Regions from separate parts of the Lysinibacillus sp. FSL H8-0500 genome, predicted to be linked through region 2. Evidence: riboswitches for the same ligand, from Rfam matches in the RefSeq annotation. Region 2 holds a riboswitch; the other holds the start of a gene.
The links. A riboswitch is a leader RNA that binds a small molecule or an ion and turns the genes downstream of it on or off. The one in region 2 is predicted to bind cobalamin.
Positions count from the first base shown of each region.

Region 1: another riboswitch for cobalamin. It lies ahead of MHB44_RS11905 (ABC transporter substrate-binding protein); the one in region 2 lies ahead of MHB44_RS10300 (ribonucleoside-diphosphate reductase subunit alpha).

Region 1 covers NZ_CP150292.1:2,496,750-2,500,284, forward strand. The annotation lists gene MHB44_RS11895 (S9 family peptidase) at 1-301, opposite strand, end outside; gene MHB44_RS11900 (precorrin-3B methylase) at 350-1,027, opposite strand; gene MHB44_RS11905 (ABC transporter substrate-binding protein) at 1,075-2,070, opposite strand; cobalamin riboswitch at 2,197-2,386, opposite strand; gene MHB44_RS11910 (translation factor GTPase family protein) at 2,532-3,535, shown strand, end outside.
Region 2 covers NZ_CP150292.1:2,159,415-2,162,949, forward strand. The annotation lists gene MHB44_RS10285 (bifunctional adenosylcobinamide kinase/adenosylcobinamide-phosphate guanylyltransferase) at 1-36, shown strand, start outside; gene MHB44_RS10290 (ECF transporter S component) at 54-551, shown strand; gene MHB44_RS10295 (hypothetical protein) at 548-1,231, shown strand; cobalamin riboswitch at 1,342-1,530, shown strand; gene MHB44_RS10300 (ribonucleoside-diphosphate reductase subunit alpha) at 1,687-3,535, shown strand, end outside.

The DNA of each region.
Region 1 (3,535 bases), 340 kb from region 2:
CGCCACCTGCCTTTGCCAATACAAAAATTTGTGGCTTGCCCGTTCTAGTTGAAACAAATGCAATTTTACTGCCATCTGGTGACCATGTTGGAGCGCTTGTTTTCTCCTCGCCAAATGTCCATTGCTGTGGCTGTTTATCTTGTAAATTAAGATAATATAAATGTGAGATATAGTCGTTGCTCTTTTCATCCATAGCTGTTTCTATATAGATAACCTCTGTACCATCAGGCGATAGCTGTGGGTCAGAGACCGATTTTAAGTGATATAAGTCTTGTGGTTGAATGCCTTGCTTTACTGTCATCTTTTTGCCCCTTTAATTATAAGTATTCCCTTATAATATTTCGACACACTAATGATAATTCCTGCTTAGGCTCTGCCAAAAATCGTCCGACTTTGTTCGGCGGTAAAATTTATAAAAAGGCTCATTTAGGCGTCCATGCTCCTTATAGAGCTGAATAATATGCTGTACAAACGCTTCAATTTTTGCTACCGCTACCCTTTTGGCAAATAATGTGCCTGCCTGTGCTTTTGCGCCCATTGGCACTGCACCTAAATAGACATCAAAGCTATCCTGTTGATAAACGAGCCCAATATCATCATAGACGGCATTATAGCAGGCAGATGCACAGCCATTGATATTGACACGCATTCTTGTAGGTACTGTCACGTCCTTCAATGTATGATAAAGCTGCTCTGTGATTGGCGCTGCCTCCATTTTCTCCCCATCGCAAAAATCACAGGCCTTCATTGCTACAATTGCCCCTGCAGGCATACTATAAAGCCCTGCCTGCTGCAATGTATAAATAGCTTCTTTAACATCGCTTGTTGGAATAGCTAATAATAGGCTATAGGAGGCCGAATACTTAATCGCGCCCCGCTCTCCAACAACTTCTGCAATCGTTTGAAATTGTGCAGGTGTATAATGCTTATTAATAACGCCAGGGCTAATAACCAAACGTGTAAAATCACCTTGACGATTCAATGTTTCAAAGGTTTTGTCAGGTATATTTTTCTGAAATGCATTCATGCATATCGCTCCTTAAGAAAAAGAAGCTAGCAAAGCGCTAGCTCTTTTTAAAAGTTTTCGGGATAGAAGCCTTTTGCTAAAATTTCAATCGCCTCTGCTGCACGTACCCCCTCAGACGCTGCTGATAGTGGTAGGATCACGAAACGATCATTTTTAACTGCCTCCATTTCCTTTAATGCAGGATCGTTTTTTAAGAAGTCTATTTTTTGTTGGGCTGTTGTTTCACCATAATCAATAACAACAACAACCTCAGGATTGCGATCTACGGCATCCTCCTTTGATACAGTTGTCCAGCCTGATTCCACATCACCAAAAACATTTTGCCCGCCAGCAATGGTTACAAGCTCATTCATAAAGTTTTGACCAGCCGTGAACACATCCTTTTCACCACTATCAAATACTAAAACACGTAAATCTTCGCCCTCCTGCGGTAATTTCGCACGAACAGCATCTACATCCTTTGTCATTTGCTCAATTAATGCCTCTCCGCGCTCCTCCACACGGAAAATCTTTGCCACATTGCGAATATCAGTGAAAATATCCTCCAATGTTGGCTTTGTCATATTCGAAGATGTATGTAAATACGTATGAATGCCTAGCTCCTCCAGCTCCTCAGGTGTGCCAACTCCCTTTTCACCAAAGGCACTTTTCCAGCCACCATATAAAAAATCTGCCTCTGCATCAATGACCTGCTCCTTTGTTGGGTATTGGTCTGATAGAACAGGCACTTTGTCATATGCCGCTTGCAATGGCTCATAAATTTTATCATCTAAGTAAGCCGTACCTACCATTGAATCCTCTAAGTCTAACGCTAGCATAATTTCTGTCACATGCTGATTTAAACTAATTGCTTTTGTTGGTGCTTCTGTATAGGTTTGCGTTGTATCATTATTGTCGACTACGACTTCCGTTGCAGCTGTTTCCGCTGGCTCCGTCTTTTCTTCCTGCTCTGCTGACTCCGATTTATCGTTGGCATTACATGCGGCTAACATCGCTACAAGGGCAATGATAAGCACAAGCCAACTACTTTTCCATTTTTTCATGTTCCTGTTCTCCTTTGTTATAAAAATAGCAAGAAGGCATAAAAAATCCCTCTTGTCACCAAGAGGGTAGCATAGTGAAAAAATGGTTTGTCAACCTTTATCACTATCCCCATCCTCGTGGTTCGTAGTTCATTCATCCATAGTGGCAGGTCTCCTGGCTTAGGTTCATCATCTATACGCCTTCCCGTAGCATGACGCTACAGTGGCATATTGTATAGACTCCCCATTTACAGTTGCGGGACAGCATCGGAATTGCACCGATTTCCCTTTTAAGCAAATAACAAATGCTATTTGCACCAATATGTTTTATGATTATTGATACTATTGATAGACTAGCAGAAGAATATTTTTATGGCAATGCATAAATTAATAATTATACTTATTTTAGCACTATTTTGACATTGACAGGCACTATTCATGCTAATATTTGATAAAAAAAGTAATGGAAACGGGGATTTAGGATGTATAAAACAATTGGTGTGCTTGCACATGTGGATGCTGGAAAAACTACCTTTTCTGAGCAAGTGCTCTTTCATACAAAGAGTATTCAGGCACGAGGACGTGTCGATCATCAGGACACCTTTTTAGATAATCATGAGCTGGAGCGACAGCGCGGTATTACGATATTTGCTGAGCAAGGTCGCTTCATGCTAGGCGAGGATACGTATACACTGATTGATACACCGGGGCATGTCGATTTTTCCCCTGAAATGGAGCGTGCTATTCGTGTTATGGACTATGCCATTATTATTGTAAGCGCAGTGGAGGGTGTGCAGGGACATACCGAAACCGTCTGGCAGCTCCTACGCAAGTATCATGTGCCAACCTTCTTTTTTATCAATAAAATCGACCGTGAAGGCGCAGATGTAGCGACAGTAATGGCACAGCTTCGTAAGGATTGCTCTGAGCATGTCCTCTTGGTGGATGAACCGTTGCAAGCCAATTATGTATCGAGCAGGATGATGGAATGGCTTGCTGAGCGTGACGAGCAATTGCTGGATGCCTTTTTACAGGACACGCTGGATTATGAGCAATGTCTTGCACAGCTACAGGTGATGGTGAAAGACGAGCGTGCCTTTCCGTGCTTTATCGGCTCTGCCTTAAAGGATATAGGCATTCAGGAATTATTGGCACAGCTTCCACTATTGACTGCAACTTACTTTAAACAGAATGCATCGTTTCAAGGAGAGGTTTTTAAAATTCGCCATGACGGGCATCAGCGTTTAACCTTTCTAAAAGCTTTGCAGGGGTCACTACATATTCGCGATGAATTAACATTTGGAGAGGTTACAGAAAAAATTACGGAGATTCGTCTTTATAATGGCAGTCGCTTTAATACGGTTCAACAGGTCGAGGCTGGCGAAATTTTTGCTGTCAAAGGACTGAGTGCTGCAAATATTGGCGATCAAATCGGCAGTACGGCGTATATACAGCCTTATGAGCTTATGCCTACTTTGCAGGCGAA
Region 2 (3,535 bases):
CGCATCTGGTATGGCATTGGTGAGCAAATCAAGTAAGGAAGAGGAGAAATGGAATGAAGCGACAAAAATTGATGACATGGATATTGACAGCGATGGTAGCAGCTATTTGTGCAGTAGGTGCGATGATTAAAGTACCAATCCCATTTGTGTCAACGGCTGCACTTGACTCAGCACCTGCCTTTTTAGGTGTTGTATTTTTACCACCTGTATTGGCAGGGACGGCAGGAATGCTTGGTCATTTTATTACAGCACTCACAGCGGGCTTTCCATTTGGACCACTGCATTTGATCATTGCTGTTGAAATGTTTATTGTTGTATGGGTTTTTGGCGTTATGCATAAAAAAGATATGCATATTTGGAAATGGCCTATTGCTTTTGTGCTAAACGGCATTATTGCGCCCGTGCCTTTTTATTTTCTTATTAGCCCAGCATTTTTCTGGGGCGCATTAATAAGTATTTGTACAGCAACAGCGCTCAATTTAGTCATTGTGGCAATCGGGATGCCTGTGTTAAGAAAAGTTTTTGTACGCAAGGAAGGTAGCGTATCATGAGAAATGCGATAAAGGTAGGGAGCTTGATTGCCACGATGGATAATGCGGCAGCCATTGGGCAAAAGCCGCAAGATAGCGTAGCAGCATCGGATGAGCTTACAGCCTATATGACAGCACGTGTCACCTTTTTAGAGCAGCTTGCCGCACAAGCCATTCCTACGCAAATTTTGCTGGCGAATTTTTCAGGGGATGCCGCATGGGCGCGGTATATTGCAGGGATACAACAGGTCTTTAAGGAAATCGGTCTTGCGTGTCCTGCCGTTGCGGGGAGCACAGAATCCAATATGCCAACGAGACAATCAGGCTTAGCGATTACAATGCTTGGCGAGCCACAACAGCGTGCAGCGTTTGACCGTGAAAAGCTTAGCTGGTACACTTATGGCTTGCCGCTTGTTGGCACAGAGGTAGTAGCTCAGCCTGAAGATGTTGCACAGCTTCAACCTATTTTTCAGGCATGGCAGGCAGAAATTGTGCAGCAAGTATGGCCAGTCGGGTCAAAGGGGCTACAGGGAGAATTGGTTCGTCTTTTTAGAGAACAGCAGCCTGAATGCTCTCTTGATATAACCAAATCAGCCGGGCCCTGTACAGTCATTATGCTTGGCATTGATCCTGAAAAAGAGCAGCAGGCAGAAAAATTTTTCCTAAGAAATTTTGAAAAATTACGCAAAACTACACTGTAATAGGGCTTGTTTCGAGCAGATAAGCTGTGTTGAAAATGGCAAGGGACGAAACACCTATTGCAACACGAAACACAATATGTTAGATTTGTTTAGGAATCAAAACACAATATATAGTATGTTGGACAAGCGGTACCAAGATGGTTTAAAAGGGAATTCGGAGCAAGTATGCTTGCAAGCCGAAGCTGTCCCCGCAACTGTACGTGCTGACAAATAATCGAAAAGCCACTGTTTTTTAATGGGAAGGTGATTATTTGGAGGAAGCATAAGCCAGGAGACCTGCCATATTGTTCAAGACAGCAACACATTCTTCGGGGATTGAGAAGTGGAGGCGAGAGATTTGTTCACTTCTTTGTGTGCATGTCCTTCATTTCCATTTTCGATTTTACAGCGATCCCGCAACCGATGGATGTTGCAGGATCGCTTTTTTATGTTGTGGGGAGAAAGGGAGAGAATAGATGACAGTGCAAATTGAACAGCAAATGGCGAAGTTAAAAAATAGTTACACGGAGGCTGAACTTGAAAGCTTTGTCAGATTATCAGATCGTTGGCTACGCAAAAATGACAATGCCACATTTGAAGCATGGGCAGATGCAATGATTTTACAAGCGCTTAGCCTGATTGATGAGGAGGAGCCCTACTGGACATTTGTGGCTGCACGCATTTATTTAGCAAAACTATACGATCAATTTGCGGTGTGCCGTGGGGTTTCACCAAAGGAAGTTTACCAAGTATTTCCCGCGCAATTAGCACGTTATACAGAGGCTGGCTTGTATCACGAAAGCTTAACAACAAAATATAGTGAGCAAGAGCTTCAGCAATTAGCAAGTTATTTAGAGCCTAGCCGTGATGAGCTATTTACTTATATTGGCTTAAAGACGTTAATGGATCGTTATGTTGTGCGTGATTATACAAAAACACCTGTAGAGCTTCCTCAGGAGCGCTGGATGGTCATCGCCATGACATTAATGCAGGATGAAACAGAAAATCGTCTTGAAAAAGTTCGAGAAGCCTATTGGGCGATGAGTAATTTATATATGACAGTAGCGACACCAACATTATCCAATGCCGGGAAAACACATGGTCAGCTTTCTAGCTGCTTTATCGATACAGTCGATGATAGTTTACAAAGCATTTATGATACAAATACCGATGTGGCGACATTATCAAAATATGGCGGTGGTATCGGCGTTTATATGGGCAAAATTCGCAGCCGTGGCTCCTCCATTAAAGGCTTTAAGGGCGCATCCAGTGGCGTGCTACCGTGGATTAAGCAGCTGAATAATACAGCCGTTTCGGTTGACCAGCTTGGACAACGTCAAGGAGCCATCGCTGTTTATTTAGATGTTTGGCATAAGGATGTTTTTACGTTTTTAGATTTACGCCTAAACAATGGAGATGAGCGTCTACGTGCCCATGATATTTTTACAGGGCTATGCATACCAGATATTTTTATGGAAGCAGTGGAGGCTCGTGGAGATTGGCATTTATTTGATCCACATGAAGTACGTGAGGTGATGGGCTTCTCCTTAGAGGATTCCTATGATGAAACAAAGGGCAATGGCTCCTTCCGCACGAACTATGCCGCATGTGTGGCAAACCCATTATTAAGCCGTGAAGTCGTACCGGCCATTGATATTATGAAGCGAATTATGCGCTCACAGCTAGAAACGGGCGTGCCCTTTATGTTTTACCGTGATGAAGTGAACCGCATGAATCCAAATCAGCATAAAGGGATGATTTACAGCTCAAATCTGTGTACTGAAATATTCCAAAATATGTCACCTACTGAATTTGAATCAATTACACTTGAGGACGATGTAATTGTGACTCGTCGCAAGCCTGGCGATTTTGTTGTATGTAATCTATCGTCTGTTAATTTAGGCAAAGCTGTACCTGCGGGTGTATTAGAGCGTTTAATTCCGATTCAAGTACGTATGCTTGATAACGTCATTGCGTTAAATACGATTCCTGTAAAACAGGCAGAGCGCACCAATTTACGCTACCGTGGCATCGGACTTGGCACATTTGGCTGGCATCATTTATTAGCGTTGAAGGAAATTCAATGGGAGTCTGAGGAAGCCGTAGAATACGCGGACAAGCTCTATGAGGAAATTGCCTATTTAACGATTCGTGCCTCAAATGCCTTAGCAAGTGAAAAAGGAGCGTATCCATTGTTTAAGGGCTCTGATTGGCAAACAGGAGCTTACTTTGAGAAGCGCGGCTATGACAGTGATAAATGGAATGCTTTACGTGAGGCAGTGGAGAAAGAGGGAATGCGCAATGGCTATGTGATGGCAATTGCTC